DNA from 2 places in the Streptomyces sp. NPDC060205 genome. Region 1 is predicted to be linked to the other one. Evidence: riboswitches for the same ligand, from Rfam matches in the RefSeq annotation. Region 1 holds a riboswitch; the other holds the start of a gene.
What was found. Region 1 has a riboswitch for glycine ahead of gcvT (glycine cleavage system aminomethyltransferase GcvT). Riboswitches for the same ligand answer to the same signal wherever they lie in the genome.
Positions count from the first base shown of each region.

Region 2: it holds a riboswitch for glycine, as region 1 does, so the genes downstream of both, gcvP (aminomethyl-transferring glycine dehydrogenase) here and gcvT (glycine cleavage system aminomethyltransferase GcvT) in region 1, are expected to answer to the same signal.

Region 1 is NZ_JBHWZP010000066.1:2,199-9,808, forward strand. Features, by position in the region: gene ACFWGJ_RS14495 (ABC transporter permease) at 1-778, opposite strand, end outside; gene ACFWGJ_RS14500 (enhanced serine sensitivity protein SseB C-terminal domain-containing protein) at 1,162-1,953, opposite strand; gene ACFWGJ_RS14505 (enhanced serine sensitivity protein SseB) at 2,215-3,000, opposite strand; gene ACFWGJ_RS14510 (AAA family ATPase) at 3,051-3,737, opposite strand; glycine riboswitch at 3,931-4,047, shown strand; gene gcvT (glycine cleavage system aminomethyltransferase GcvT) at 4,211-5,338, shown strand; gene gcvH (glycine cleavage system protein GcvH) at 5,492-5,869, shown strand; gene glyA (serine hydroxymethyltransferase) at 5,900-7,162, shown strand; gene ACFWGJ_RS14530 (L-serine ammonia-lyase) at 7,273-7,610, shown strand, end outside.
Region 2 is NZ_JBHWZP010000169.1:7,401-15,010, forward strand. Features, by position in the region: gene ACFWGJ_RS26525 (MerR family transcriptional regulator) at 1-75, shown strand, start outside; gene ACFWGJ_RS26530 (bifunctional nuclease family protein) at 175-648, shown strand; gene ACFWGJ_RS26535 (MerR family transcriptional regulator) at 868-1,500, shown strand; gene ACFWGJ_RS26540 (DNA polymerase IV) at 1,590-2,999, shown strand; gene ACFWGJ_RS26545 (PRC-barrel domain-containing protein) at 3,145-3,519, opposite strand; glycine riboswitch at 3,624-3,719, shown strand; gene gcvP (aminomethyl-transferring glycine dehydrogenase) at 3,904-6,789, shown strand; gene ACFWGJ_RS26555 (DUF5999 family protein) at 6,897-7,100, opposite strand; gene ACFWGJ_RS26560 (hypothetical protein) at 7,499-7,610, opposite strand, start outside.

The DNA of each region.
Region 1 (7,610 bases):
TGTAGACGATGATCGGCGCGACCAGGTTGGGCAGCAGCTCCTTGAACAGGATGTAGAACCGTCCGGCTCCGAGGCTGCGCGCGGCTTCGACGTACTCGCGTTCGCGCAGGGAGAGCGTCTGGCCGCGGACCACGCGGCCGACGTAGGGCCAGCCGAAGAAGCCGATGACCAGGATCATCACGAACAGGCGCACGCCCGTGCCGGTCAGGCCCAGCATCTGGTTCGGCATGACCGACACCAGCGCGATGATGAAGAGCAGCTGCGGGAAGGCCAGCAGGCCGTCCATGACCCGGCTGACGGCCGCGTCGACCCAGCCGCCGAAGTAGCCGGCGAGTACGCCGAGGATCGTGCCGAGCACCACGGCCACCAGGGCCGACAGGAAGCCGACCAGCAGGGAGATCCGGGCTCCGTAGACGATGCGGGCGAAGATGTCGCGGCCGCTGACGGGTTCGACACCGAAGAGGTGGTCCCCGCTGATGCCGCCGTAGGCCCCCTTGGGGGTCGAGAAGAGCGGGTCGATCAGGTCCTCGTGGTGCGTTTCGGGGTCCTGTCCGACCAGGTTCGCGATCACGGGCGCGAGCAGGGCGATCAGGATCAGCAGAAGCACGACCATGCCGCCCGCCAGGGCCAGCTTGTCGCGCTTCAGGCGCTCCCAGGCGATGCGGCCGAGGGAACGTCCTTGTACCGCCTTCGCCTCGGCGGAGCCGGCAACGAGCGCCGCCTCTTCGGCCGCGCTCGGCGCGGCTTCGGCCGTCGGCTCGTGCAATGGTGCCGTCATCGTGGCAGGGACCCCTCTCAACCGGCGGTAGCCGGCCCACGCTTGCCGCTGTAGCGGCGTGATCAGTCCGTCGTACACATCAGGAGGTTTAAACCTCCTGGACCGGGAGTCTTCAACGCCTCGGTGATCTGAAGCCAGACCTGAAGGCGAATGGATGCGCAACCGTGATGCCGTCAGGAGGGTTCCGTTATCCGAACGCCGGGTAACGGGGGTCGGACACATGACACTTGGGGCGAAACGGGCCTCGCAACCCATTTACCCGCGTAGATCGGGACATTCCACCCAGTCGCGGTACGGGTGGGGGAGCAGATGCTCCACTGGGTGGACCCCGCCTGACGGATCACGACCATCCGGCTGGATGGACCGTGTCCCTCCAGATCATCTCAGTACGTGCCGGGGAACCCGTAACCGCCTGCCGCCGGCGCCTGGACGGGAGCCGCGTGCGCCTCCCGGTCGTAGAACGGCCGCGCGTTGGCGCGCAGCCACAGGGCCACCGGGTCGTACTCGTCCGACATCGCGACGGTCGACACCGGCAGCCCGTCCGGCACCGCGCCGATCGACTGCTGCATCATCGCCCGCACCGAGTCCACGGCCGGCGGGCTGGTGTCGTACACGTCGAGCCCGATGGCCAGGTACGGGGCGCCCAGCGCGGGCTGCACCCAGGCGCGGCGCAGCGAGCGGACGGCGGCCGTCCGGTGCGCGTTCTGGGTCAGCAGGGCGTAGAACTGCGGGATCTCGATGGCCGGTTCGGACAGCCGCAGCGGGCCCGCGGGCTGCCGCTCCAGGCCGGTGGCGATGCGCCGCAGATCGAGCCAGGGGATGCCGACGCCGCCGCCCGGCGCGTGCGGGTTCAGCCAGAGCCCGTAGTGGTCGGGGTAGAGGGTGCGGGCCACGTCGAGCCCGTCGACCACCTCGTACGAACGGTTCCAGCCGCTGGCCGAGAGCTCCTGGGCCGAGGTCACACAGGGTGCGTAGCCGAAGCCGTCGACCTCCATGTTCCCGTACTGGGCGTCGGGCGAGCCCGCCTGGCCGTGCCAGAGCAGCATCCACACCTGGCCGGACGGCGGGGTCGCCAGCGCGCGCAGGAGCGCCTCGTAGGCGTCGTAACGCCCGGGCGTCACTTGGCGCAGCATGTGCTCGACCTGCCCGGCCGCGGCCGTGCCCGACGCGCTCACCTTCTACCGCCCCTTCGCGACATCACTGACATACCGGTCCCGTTCGATGAGGTGTCCCGTTCACTTGAACATCGCACCACTCCGACCGAGCCATGAAACCAGCTTAAGTGGCGATCCCGACAGCACCGTTGCGCTCCGCTGGGTTTGGTGTTTTGAGCTCGGGACTCTCTGTGCGCTGTCGGGTGCGGGCCGTGCGTAGCTGGGCGCGCAGTTCCCCGCGCCCCTTCGAGGCGCGCCCTGACGGGCGCGCCTCGAATCGGGTCAGAACGCTCGGGTGTAGAACGGGCGGACCTTTTCCCTCAGCCAGTCGCCCACCGGGTCCTGGGCCACGTCCAGGAAGACCAGGCTCACCGGGTGGGGCAGGGGGACCCGGCCGAGGGCGCGGCCGAGGGCGTCCAGCGGGAGGGTGCGGGCGTTCTCGTCCCAGTGGATCACCTCCACCCCGACGAACATCACCGTGTCCCCGCCCTCGATGCTCGCGAGACAGCGCCGGGCGCTCGCCACCAGGCCGGTCGCGTCGAACTCGGCGGACGCCGCGGCCAGGAAGTCCACCGGGTCGTCCTGCCAGTCGGGCTGGAAGAGCCGGACCCGGCCGCCGCTCGCGGGCCCGTCGAGTTCGGTCCGGCCGGCCCGGCACAGTTCGGCGACGGCGGCCGGGGGCAGCGGTATCCCGACCGTGCCGTCCGGGTTCAGGACGATGCCGGCCTGGGGCGGCAGGCCGCGCGCGAACTCCACCGCGGGCGCCACCGTGTACGCCATGTGGTCGCCGACGACCTGGCGGAACTGCTGCTCCGAGGTGAAGACCGGCACGTAGGCCTGCCCGGCGAGCTCCATCGTGGGCAGGTCGAGCGGGCCGCTGTGCGGGCCGCCCCCCTCCGGCAGCGGCACCCAGATGAAGCTGCGCCCGAGGGTCTCCACGATCCGGGCCCCCGTCGAGGGCGACGGAGGCAGCCCCAGGGAGGCGGCGAGCACCTCCTCCAACTCGTTTCCCGGCCAGCCCATGTGGGGGTGTGCGTGTGCCGGAATGTCCTGTGCCTGGAAGTCCATCTCCACCGCCTGCTCCAACCGCCGTGTGCGGTTGACGAGGTTAGTCGCCCTCAGTCGCCGAAATCGATGCGGCGCAGTACGTCCGCGGCGGCACGGTCGACGAGCACCGCGGAACCGCAGCCCTCGGGGAGGTCGCCCTTCTCCACCGCGCGCAGCAGCCGGGCGACCGCGCCGCGGTGGCGCGCGAACGCGTACCGCGAGACGCCCCGGCCGCGCTCGCGCTGGCCGTCGAGGGCCGTGCCCGGGTCGACGTCGAGGAGCAGCAGGTGCAGGGTGCCGCCGCGGCGGCGGGCGTCCCGGGCGAGCCAGTCGCGCACCCAGGCCTGCGTACCGCAGTCGTGCACGACGACGCCCTCCCCGGAGCGCAGGGCCCGGCGCAGGCCCGCGTAGTGCGCGGCGCGGACGAGGGGCCGGTAGACCGCGTACGGCAGGAAACGGGCCAGGCGCTCGTCCCACCGGTCGCGGGTGTCCTGGGAGTCGATGCGGCGGCCGGTCACCGCCCGGCGCATCAGCGTGGATTTGCCGCTGCCCGGCAGCCCCGTGACCACCACCAGATCGGCCGCGCCGAAGCGCAGACCGTGCGGACTGTGGCCCGAGCGCGCCCGCAGATCGCGGACGACGGGGGTCACCAGCGGGTCGCACGCCTCCCTGGCCGGAGCGGATGGCTGCTTGGGCAGCGCGATGCCCGAACCGGTCGCGTACGCCGTGGTCCTGTTCACCCTGATCGTCCTCCCCATGGGGTCGGCAGACCCATCTCCATCGAGTGTAAAGAGAAGGTAATGCGCTGGTCCCCCTGTTTCTGTTCTTGTCCTGCCACAGCCCCGTCACAGATCACTGTGGACACCCTGGCCATGCGTCCGGACACCGCGCGGCCCCCTGCCGGAGCCGGGGGCGTGCAATGATGTGCCCGCCAACTGCATACCGGCCGCTTGAATCCGCGCGGGAGAGTTCCGGGAAACACGTACACGCAGGTGTACGAGTGCCCGGGCGCCGAAGGAGCAAGTCCCTCCCTTGAATCTCTCAGGCCCCCGATACCGCACGGACGAGGCACATCTGAAAAGCGGGCCGCCCCTGACCGTCAGGGCGTAGGCCCCACCCAAGGTGCAAGTCAGTGATCCCCGTGTCCTGCGGCGGGTCACGGCGAACCTCTCAGGTTCCGATGACAGATGGGGAGGAACGACCTCGCCGTCATGCCTTGGGAGCCCCGCCGATGAGCAGCAACGCCTCTGTTGAACCGCGCCGCACCGCGCTCGATGCCCTGCATCGCTCGCTGGGCGCGACGATGACCGACTTCGCGGGCTGGGACATGCCCCTGCGGTACGGCTCCGAGCGCGACGAGCACGTCGCCGTAAGGACCCGGGCCGGGCTCTTCGACCTCTCGCACATGGGCGAGATCACCGTGAGCGGGCCGCAGGCCGCCGCGCTCCTCGACCACGCGCTGGTCGGCAACATCGGCGGCGTGAAGACCGGCCGCGCCCGCTACACCATGATCTGCCGGGCCGACGGCGGCATCCTCGACGACCTGATCGTCTACCGCCTCGCCGACACCGAGTACATGGTCGTGGCCAACGCCTCCAACGCCCAGGTGGTCCTGGACGCCCTCACGGAGCGCGCCGCCGGCTTCGACGCCGAGGTCCGCGACGACCGGGACGCCTACGCGCTGCTCGCGATCCAGGGCCCCGAGTCCCCCGGCATCCTGAAGTCCCTCACCGACGCCGACCTGGACGGCCTGAAGTACTACGCGGGCCTGCCCGGCACGGTCGCGGGCGTCCCGGCGCTGATCGCGCGCACCGGCTACACCGGCGAGGACGGCTTCGAGCTGTTCGTCGCCCCGGCCGACGCCGAGAAGCTGTGGCAGGCGCTGACCGAGGCGGGGACCGCTGCCGGACTCACCCCCTGCGGGCTCTCCTGCCGCGACACCCTGCGCCTGGAGGCGGGCATGCCGCTGTACGGGCACGAGCTGAGCACCTCGCTCACGCCGTTCGACGCGGGGCTCGGCCGGGTCGTGAAGTTCGAGAAGGAGGGCGACTTCGTGGGCCGCGAGGCGCTCTCCGAGGCCGCCGCGCGTGCCGAGTCGACGCCTCCGCGCGTCCTGGTCGGCCTGATCGCCGAGGGCCGCCGCGTCCCGCGCGCCGGCTACCCCGTCGTCGCCGGCGGCGCGGTGATCGGCGAGGTCACCTCCGGCGCGCCCTCGCCGACGCTCGGCAGGCCGATCGCGATGGCCTACGTCGACGCGGAGCACTCCGCGCCCGGCACCGCCGGTGTCGGCGTCGACATCCGGGGCAGTCACGAGCCGTACGAGGTCGTGGCACTGCCGTTCTACAAGCGCCAGAAGTGACACTGGTCCGCAAGCACCGCACGTGACGCCCCTCAGCAGGCGCCACACGTGACGCCGGTCCACAGGCGCCACACGTGATCCTGGGCACATCCGCCCAGCTCACCCGTACTCCCCCTGCATCAGCACTCACCCGCGTACAGGAGAATTCAGGCCATGAGCAACCCCCAAGAGCTGCGCTACAGCAAGGAGCACGAGTGGCTGTCGGGCGCCGAGGACGGCGTCTCGACGGTCGGCATCACGGAGCACGCGGCCAACGCGCTCGGCGACGTGGTGTACGTCCAGCTCCCCGAGGTCGGTGCCGCGGTGACCGCGGGCGAGACCTGCGGCGAGCTGGAGTCGACGAAGTCGGTGAGCGACCTGTACTCGCCCGTCACCGGTGAGATCACCGAGATCAACCAGGATGTCGTGGACGATCCCGCGCTGGTGAACACCGCTCCCTTCGAGGGTGGCTGGCTCTTCAAGGTACGGGTGACGGACGAGCCGAAGGACCTGCTCTCCGCCGCCGAGTACACCGAATACTCCGGCTCCTGATTCCGGCTCCTCGCTAAGGACCCCAGACCGATGTCGCTTCTGAACACGCCCCTGCACGAACTCGACCCGGACGTCGCCGCCGCCCTCGACGCCGAGCTGAACCGTCAGCAGTCCACCCTTGAGATGATCGCCTCGGAGAACTTCGCCCCGGTCGCGGTCATGGAGGCCCAGGGCTCGGTCCTCACCAACAAGTACGCCGAGGGCTACCCCGGCCGCCGCTACTACGGCGGCTGCGAGCACGTCGACGTCGCCGAGCAGATCGCGATCGACCGGGTCAAGGAGCTGTTCGGCGCCGAGTACGCCAACGTGCAGCCGCACTCGGGCGCCTCCGCCAACCAGGCCGCGCTCTTCGCGCTGGCCCAGCCCGGCGACACCATCCTCGGCCTGGACCTCGCCCACGGCGGTCACCTGACCCACGGGATGCGGCTGAACTTCTCCGGCAAGCAGTTCAACGTGGTCGCGTACCACGTGGACGACGCCGGCCTGGTCGACATGGCCGAGGTCGAGCGGCTCGCCAAGGAGCACCGCCCCAAGGTGATCATCGCGGGCTGGTCGGCGTACCCCCGGCAGCTGGACTTCGCCGAGTTCCGCCGCATCGCGGACGAGGTCGAGGCCCACCTGTGGGTCGACATGGCGCACTTCGCGGGCCTCGTCGCGGCCGGCCTCCACCCGAACCCGGTGGAGTACGCGGACGTGGTCACCTCCACCACGCACAAGACGCTCGGCGGGCCCCGCGGCGGGATCATCCTTGCCAGGAAGGCCTTCGCGAAGAAGCTCAACTCGTCCGTCTTCCCGGGCTTCCAGGGCGGCCCCCTGGAGCACGTGATCGCGGCCAAGGCGGTCTCCTTCAAGGTCGCCGCCACCGAGGAGTTCAAGGAGCGCCAGCAGCGCACCGTCGACGGCGCGCGGATCCTCGCCGAGCGGCTGACGGCGGCCGACGCCCGCGAGGCCGGGGTGAACGTCCTCTCCGGCGGCACGGACGTCCACCTGATCCTCGTCGACCTGCGCGAGTCCGAGCTGGACGGCCAGCAGGCCGAGGACCGCCTCCACGAGGTCGGCATCACGGTCAACCGCAACGCCGTCCCGAACGACCCCCGGCCGCCGATGGTCACCTCGGGCCTGCGGATCGGTACGCCCGCGCTCGCCACCCGCGGCTTCACGGCCGAGGACTTCACCGAGGTCGCGGACGTCATCGCCGAGACCCTGAAGCCGGTCTTCGACGCGGCGGCGCTCAAGGCCCGCGTGACCGCCCTGGCCGAGAAGCACCCGCTGTACCCCGGTCTGGGCAAGTAGTTCCGTTTCGCGGGGTACCGCGCACACTGGAAGGTGCGCGCGGTACCCCGTTCCGTTCCACCCCGTTCCGCCCTGTTCCACCCCGCTTCACCCCGTTTTGAGGAGCTCCCGTGGCCATCTCGGTCTTCGACCTGTTCTCGATCGGCATCGGCCCGTCCAGCTCCCACACGGTCGGCCCGATGCGTGCGGCCCGCATGTTCGCGCACCGCCTGCGCAACGAGGACCTGCTGACCCCCGTCACCGCGGTCCGCGCCGAGCTGTACGGCTCACTGGGCGCGACCGGGCACGGCCACGGCACCCCCAAGGCGGTGCTGCTCGGCCTGGAGGGCGCCTCGCCCCGCACGGTGGACGTCGAGGGCGCCGACGACCGCGTGGAGAAGATCAAGTCGTCGGGCCGCCTCGACCTGCTCGGCGAGCACGAGATCGGCTTCTCCTTCGACGACGACCT
Region 2 (7,610 bases), on a different contig from region 1:
AAGGAGCTGGCGGGGCTCGCGGTGAAGCTGCACGCGGCCCTGGTGCAGTCGGCCCTTGGGGTGCGGCTTCCCTGACCCGGCGGCCCGCGCGGACGCGGGACGTGGAACGTGGGATAGGGCACCCATTCCGTGCTCGACTACCCAAAGGTGCCGGGCACGGCCTAGGGTTGCTGTGTGAACGAGCTCGACGTCGTAGGTGTCCGGGTCGAAATGCCCTCCAACCAACCGATCGTGCTCCTGCGTGAAGTGGGAGGCGACCGTTACCTCCCCATCTGGATCGGGCCGGGGGAGGCGACGGCGATCGCCTTCGCGCAGCAGGGCATGGCCCCCGCGCGACCGCTGACCCACGACCTGTTCAAGGACGTGCTGGAGGCCGTCGGCCAGGAGCTGACCGAAGTGCGCATCACCGACCTGCGGGAGGGTGTCTTCTACGCGGAACTGGTGTTCGCCAGTGGAGTCGAGGTGAGCGCGCGGCCGTCCGACGCCATAGCGCTGGCCCTGCGCACCGGAACGCCGATCTACGGCAGCGACGGCGTCCTGGACGACGCCGGCATCGCGATCCCGGACGAGCAGGAGGACGAGGTGGAGAAGTTCCGCGAGTTCCTCGACCAGATCTCGCCCGAGGACTTCGGGACCAACAGCCAGTGACGTGACGGTGCGGGACACCGTCCGGTGACCCTCCGGGACCGTCGGGCGACGCGCCGTGCGGCGGCCGTCCCGAGAGCATTCGGCTAGCCTTTCCCCGCGGTGGGGCACGGGAAACCACTCTTGGGGTGATTATCACCCGGCGTGCCGAGTGTGGCGATCGTTGACGAGCCCCTGGTGACTGCCTACCGTCGAGAAGGCAGGTCAAGGACGGAGGTCGGCGTGAGAAGCAGCGGCGACGGTACGGCTGGGGGTGCTCCCGGACGCGGTCTGGGGGACAGTGGCCCGTACCCGCTTCACAGCAGCGCGGCCGATCACGTACAGCGGCCGACGGCGGTGCCGGGGGACGGCGAGGTGGCGTCCGAGGAGATCGGCTATCGCGGGCCCACGGCCTGTGCGGCCGCGGGGATCACCTACCGGCAGTTGGACTACTGGGCCCGTACCGGGCTGGTCGAGCCGAGCGTGCGGCCCGCCTACGGGTCGGGGACGCAGCGGCTCTACAGCTTCCGGGACGTGGTCGTCCTGAAGATCGTCAAGCGGTTCCTCGACACGGGGGTCTCGCTGCAGAACATCCGCTCCACGGTCCAGCACCTCAAGGAGCGCGGCTCCTGCGACCTGGAGCGGATGACGCTGATGAGCGACGGCGCGACGGTCTACGAGTGTTCCTCGCCCGACGAGGTCCACGCACTCCTCCAGGGCGGCCAGGGCATCTTCGGCATCGCCGTGGGAGTGGTGTGGCGGGATGTGGAGAGCGCGCTCTCACAGCTGCACGGAGAGCGTGTGGACACCGGCGAGACGCTCGTCGGGACCAATCCGGCGGACGAGCTCGCCAGGCGCCGCAACCGGGCCGTCTGAGCCGCCGCAGAGGGCGTGGCGGCGGTCCTGCGGCGGTTCCTGAGCGGTGGGCCGGGGCATTGTCAGTGGCTTAGGGCAGCATCGGACATGTGAGAACCGCGCCCACGATCCTGCATCTCGACATGGATGCCTTCTTCGCCTCGGCCGAGCAGGCGTCCAAGCCGAGCCTGCGCGGGAAAGCGGTCATCGTGGGCGGCCTCGGGCCGCGTGGCGTGGTCTCCACCTGTTCGTACGAGGCGCGGGTCTTCGGGGTGCATTCGGCGATGCCCATGGCGCAGGCCCGCCGGCTGGCACCGAACGCCGCGTATCTCGTACCGCGCTTCGGTCTCTACCGGCAGATCAGCGAGCAGGTGATGGGGCTCCTGCGGGAGCTGTCGCCGCTCGTGGAGCCGCTCAGCCTGGACGAGGCGTTCGTCGATCTGGAGGCCGGGGAGACGGCCTGGGACGAGGCGTCCGCGCTGCTGGCCGGCAGGAAGCTGCGCGACGACATCCGGGCCGTCACGGGGCTCACCGGGTCCGTGGGCCTCGCGGCCTGCAAGATGCTCGCGAAGATCGCCTCCGAGCAGGCCAAGCCGGACGGACTCGTGCTCATAGAGCCGGGCACCGAGCGGGCGCTGCTCGCGCCGATGTCGGTACGCGTCCTGCCGGGGGTGGGGCCCGCCACGGGCGACCATCTGCGGCGGGGCGGGATCAGCACGGTCGGGGAGATCGCGGAGGCGGGTGAGGACGAGCTCGTACGGCTCCTGGGGAAGGCCCACGGGCTCGCCCTGTACGCGATGGCGCTGGCCCGCGACGAGCGGCCCGTGGTGGCCGAGCGGGACACCAAGTCGGTGTCCGTCGAGGACACGTACGACGTGGACATCCATGACCGGGTGCGGGTGCGCATGGAGGTGCAGCGGCTTGCGGACCGGTGCGTCCAGCGGTTGCGGGGGGCGCATCTCTCCGGGCGGACCATCGTGCTGAAGGTGCGGCGGTACGACTTCTCGACGCTGACGCGGTCCGAGACCCTGCGGGGGCCGACGGATGATCCGGGCGTGGTGCGGGAGGCTGCCGCGCGGCTGCTGGAGGCGGTGGACACCACGGGGGGTGTGCGGTTGCTGGGGGTGGGGGTGACCGGGCTTGCCGACTACACGCAGGAGGATCTGTTCGCGCAGGCGCAGGCCGCTGCCGCGGGGGTGGAGGAGGGGGCGCCGGGGGAGCGGCCGGAGGAGGCCCAGGCGGTTGCCGTCGCCGTCGAGGACTCTGTGGTGGCCGGGCCCGCGGAGCGGGTGTGGCGGGCGGGGCACGATGTTCGGCATGCCGAGTTCGGGCACGGGTGGGTGCAGGGGAGTGGGCTGGGGAGGGTGACTGTGCGGTTCGAGACGCCGGATTCCGTGCCGGGGCGGGTGAAGACGTTTCGGGTTGATGATCCTTTGCTGGAGTTGGCTGAGCCGTTGCCTTTGGTTGAGCCTGTGCGTGTGCCTGCGGCGCCTGGGGAGGGGGGTGGGGGTGCGTTGTGAGGGTGCGGGTTCGTTGTGGCTGGTCGCGCAGTTCCCCGCGCCCCTAAGAGACTGCGCCGTTCCCCGCGCCCCCAAGATTGCGCAGTTCCCCGCGCCCCCAAGACTGCGCCGTTCCCCGTGCCCCTGGGGGGCTGGGGGTGGGGTGCTACGTGAGGTCCTCGTTCGTTGCCAGGTGGCCGAAGTCTCGGTTTGGGAAAGGGGGCGCCGGGGATACGTCCAGGCCGTAGTGGTGGTAGAGCTGTAGTTCTTGTTCGGGGGAGAGGTGGCGGCCTACGCCGAAGTCGGGGGCGTCCTTGATCAGGGAGCGTTCGAAGGGGACGTGCAGGGATTCGGCGATCACTTCGCTGGGCTCCAGGGGGACGAACGCGTCCCGGCTGAACAGGCCGGTGCGTATGGCCGCCCACTCCGGTGCGCCGGTCGCGTCGTCGAGGTAGACCTCGTCGACGGTGCCGATTTTCGTGCCGTTGCGGTCGAACGCCTTGCGGCCTATCAGGTTGCGCGGATCGATGTCGGTCTGCACGGGCCCTCCAGCTGCTCGCAACTCATCCGTAAGCACTACGAAAGAGCACTTTGAGGTGGGCGGCCACTTGAGGGAACCCCGCTGGTAGGCTGGGCGACGGCTGCTGACCCCGTGCGGGAGAGTCCTCCAGGCTTCATCGGAGGCGCCGAAGGAGCAAATCCTCCCCGGAATCTCTCAGGCACACGTACCGCATGGACGAGGTCACTCTGGAAAGCAGAGGGGTGTTCGAGTAGTCGACGGGCTCCGCTCTCACCGACGGTGAAAGCCGGTGCGCCTTCACGGCGGGCCGGTGAAGCTCTCAGGTTGAGATGACAGAGGGGGAGGCCGTTAGGGCACCCACCTAGTGGTGCCCCTCGAAGGTCGTCAGACCAGGAGGCCTCCGCAATGACCGCCCATCGTATTCCGCTCTCCGAGCTCGAACAGGGAATCCCCTTCGAGCAGCGTCACATCGGCCCCGACTCCGAGGCCCGCGCCAAGATGCTCGCGCAGGTGGGGTACGGCTCGCTGGACGAGCTGACGGCCGCCGCGGTGCCGGATGTGATCAAGAACGCCGACGCGCTCGAACTGCCGGGCGCCCGCACCGAGGCCGAGGTGCAGGCCGAGCTGCGTTCTCTCGCGGATCGCAACCAGGTGCTGGGTTCCATGATCGGGCTCGGTTACTACGGGACCTTCACGCCGCCGGTCATCCTGCGCAATGTCATGGAGAATCCCGCCTGGTACACGGCCTACACGCCGTACCAGCCGGAGATCTCGCAGGGGCGGCTGGAAGCCCTGCTGAACTTCCAGACCGTGGTCGCCGAGCTGACCGGACTGCCGACCTCCGGGGCCTCGCTGCTCGACGAGGGCACCGCGGCGGCCGAAGCCATGGCGCTGTCGCGGCGCATGGGCAAGAACAAGAAGGGCCTCTTCCTGATCGACGCGGACACCATGCCGCAGACGATCGCGGTGATAGAGACCCGCGCCGAGCCCACCGGCGTCGAGGTCGTCGTCGCCGACCTGAGCGACGGCATCCCCGCGGAGCTCACCGGGCGTGAGATCAACGGCGTACTCCTGCAGTACCCCGGTGCCTCCGGTGCCGTACGGGACCTGGGACCCGTCGTCGAGCAGGCGCACGAGCTGGGCGCGGTCGTCACCGTCGCCGCCGACCTGCTCGCCCTGACGCTGCTCACCTCGCCCGGCGAGCTGGGCGCCGACATCGCCGTCGGTACGACCCAGCGCTTCGGTGTGCCGATGGGCTTCGGCGGACCGCACGCCGGATACATGGCCGTACGGGAGAAGTTCGCGCGCAGCCTGCCCGGACGGCTCGTCGGTGTCTCCGTCGACGCGGACGGCAACAAGGCGTACCGCCTGGCCCTGCAGACGCGGGAGCAGCACATCCGCCGCGAGAAGGCGACCAGCAACATCTGCACGGCTCAGGTGCTGCTCGCCGTGATGGCCGGGATGTACGCCGTCTACCACGGTCCCGAGGGGCTGCAGGGCATCGCCCGGCGCACCCACCGGTACGCCACGATCCTCGCCGCCGGTCTGACGGCGGGCGGGGTCGAGGTCGTCCACGAGGCGTACTTCGACACCCTCACCGTGCGGGTGCCCGGCCGGGCGGCCGAGGTGCTGGCCGCCGCCCGTCAGGGCGGGGTCAACCTCCACCTGGTGGACGCGGACCACCTCTCCCTGTCCTGCGACGAGACGACCACGCGGGCCCAGCTGGGCGTCGTCTGGTCGGCGTTCGGTGTCGACGGCGATGTGGCCGCGCTGGACGGGACCGCCGAGGACACGCTGCCGGCCCCGCTGCTGCGCACCGACGAGTACCTTACGCACCCGGTCTTCCACCAGTACCGCTCGGAGACCGCGATGCTGCGCTACCTGCGCCGGCTCGCCGACCGCGACTACGCGCTGGACCGGGGCATGATCCCGCTCGGCTCGTGCACCATGAAGCTCAACGCGACCACCGAGATGGAGCCGGTCACCTGGCCCGAGTTCGGGCAACTGCACCCCTTCGCGCCCGCCGAGCAGGCGCAGGGCTATCTCACGCTCATCCGTGAGCTGGAGGAGCGGCTCGCCGAGGTGACGGGCTACGACAACGTGTCGCTCCAGCCCAACGCCGGTTCGCAGGGCGAGCTGGCCGGGCTGCTGGCCGTCCGCGGCTACCACCGGGCCAACGGCGACGAGCAGCGCACGGTCTGCCTCATCCCGTCCTCCGCGCACGGCACGAACGCCGCGAGCGCGGTGATGGCCGGGATGAAGGTCGTCGTCGTGAAGACCGCCGAGGACGGCGAGATCGACGTCGAGGACCTGCGGGCCAAGATCGAGCAGCACCGTGACGAGCTGTCCGTGCTGATGATCACGTACCCCTCGACGCACGGGGTGTTCGAGGAGCACGTCGCCGACATCTGCGCGCAGGTGCACGAGGCGGGCGGGCAGGTCTACGTCGACGGCGCGAACCTCAACGCGCTGGTGGGGCTCGCCAAGCCGGGGCACTTCGGCGGTGACGTCTCGCACCTCAACCTGCACAAGACCTTCTGCATCCCGCACGGTGGCGGCGGTCCGGGCGTCGGCCCGGTCGGCGTACGCGCGCACCTGGCGCCGTACCTGCCGAACCATCCGCTGCAGCCCGCCGCGGGTCCGGAGACGGGCGTCGGGCCGGTCTCCGCGGCTCCCTGGGGTTCCGCGGGCATCCTGCCCATCTCGTGGGCGTACGTCAGGCTCATGGGCGGGGAAGGGCTCAAGCGGGCCACGCAGGTCGCCGTGCTCAGCGCCAACTACGTGGCCAAGCGCCTGGAGCCGCATTTCCCGGTTCTCTACACCGGTCCCGGCGGGCTCGTGGCGCACGAGTGCATCATCGACCTGCGGCCGCTCACCAAGGCGACCGGTGTGAGCGTCGACGACGTCGCCAAGCGGCTCATCGACTACGGGTTCCACGCGCCGACGATGTCGTTCCCGGTGGCCGGCACGCTGATGATCGAGCCCACCGAGAGCGAGGACCTGGCCGAACTCGACCGGTTCTGCGACGCGATGATCGCCGTTCGCGCGGAGATCGAGAAGGTCGGCTCGGGCGAGTGGACGGCGGACGACAACCCGCTGCGCAACGCCCCGCACACGGCGGGCGCGCTGGGCGGCACGTGGGAGCACGGGTACAGCCGCGAGGAGGCCGTGTTCCCGGCCGGGGTCTCGGTCGCCGACAAGTACTGGCCGCCGGTGCGGCGGATCGACCAGGCGTACGGCGACCGGAACCTGGTGTGTTCCTGCCCGCCGCTGGACGCCTACGAGGAGTAGTCGCACCCGGACATGCGTCGGGGCCGGTTCCGGGAGTGCTTCCCGGGGCCGGCCCCGCTGTCGTTCTCGTTGTCGTCGTTCTCGTCGTCCGTGCCGTGCTGTGCCGCTCAGGCAGCGGTCATCACATCAAGGGCCAGCGGCCGGTGCGGCGCGATGATCCGGCCGTCCGGCAGAAGCTCACCGGTGTCCTCGAAGAGCAGGACGCCGTTGCACAGCAGGCTCCATCCCTGCTCCGGGTGGTGCGCCACGAGGAGCGCGGCCTCCCGGTCGGCGGAGTCGGCTGTCGGGCACGGTCGCTGGTGCTGGCACATTGATGGGATCTTTCGCTTCGGTGTGAGGTCGGTGTTCGATGTGTTGTCTGTTCCGCGGCTCGAACTCGCGTCCATGGCCGCCCCCCGTTTGTCAGATGGTCCGGAACCCAGTGTTGCCCTCTGGGCGTCAATCCGCAGGGATTTGGCGCCAGCGCTCCTCACAGGTTGATGACGCATCACCCGTGCGGACGGTTCATCTCAACTGGGGTGTCCCTTCGGGTGGTTCGCAATGGTCGGATGGGGCTAGTCCGTATGGGCCGGGAGTGCGCTGTGTCTTGCACGTGTCACTCCGAGCAATGTCCCCCCGTGTCCCTCCCTCGCTTCTCCGCCGGTCGGTGCGCACAGCAATGTGCCCCGCGGCCGGGTGGTGGCCGCGGGGCAGGGGAACCGAGGTGCGCTCAGGCGGGTGAGCCGAGCAGTGGAGTGGCCGCGGGGGCCAGCCGGTTGGTCAGTACGGGCAGCAGTTCGGCCACGCGGTGCGGGCGGTGGGCGGCGATACCGGGCGGCGCG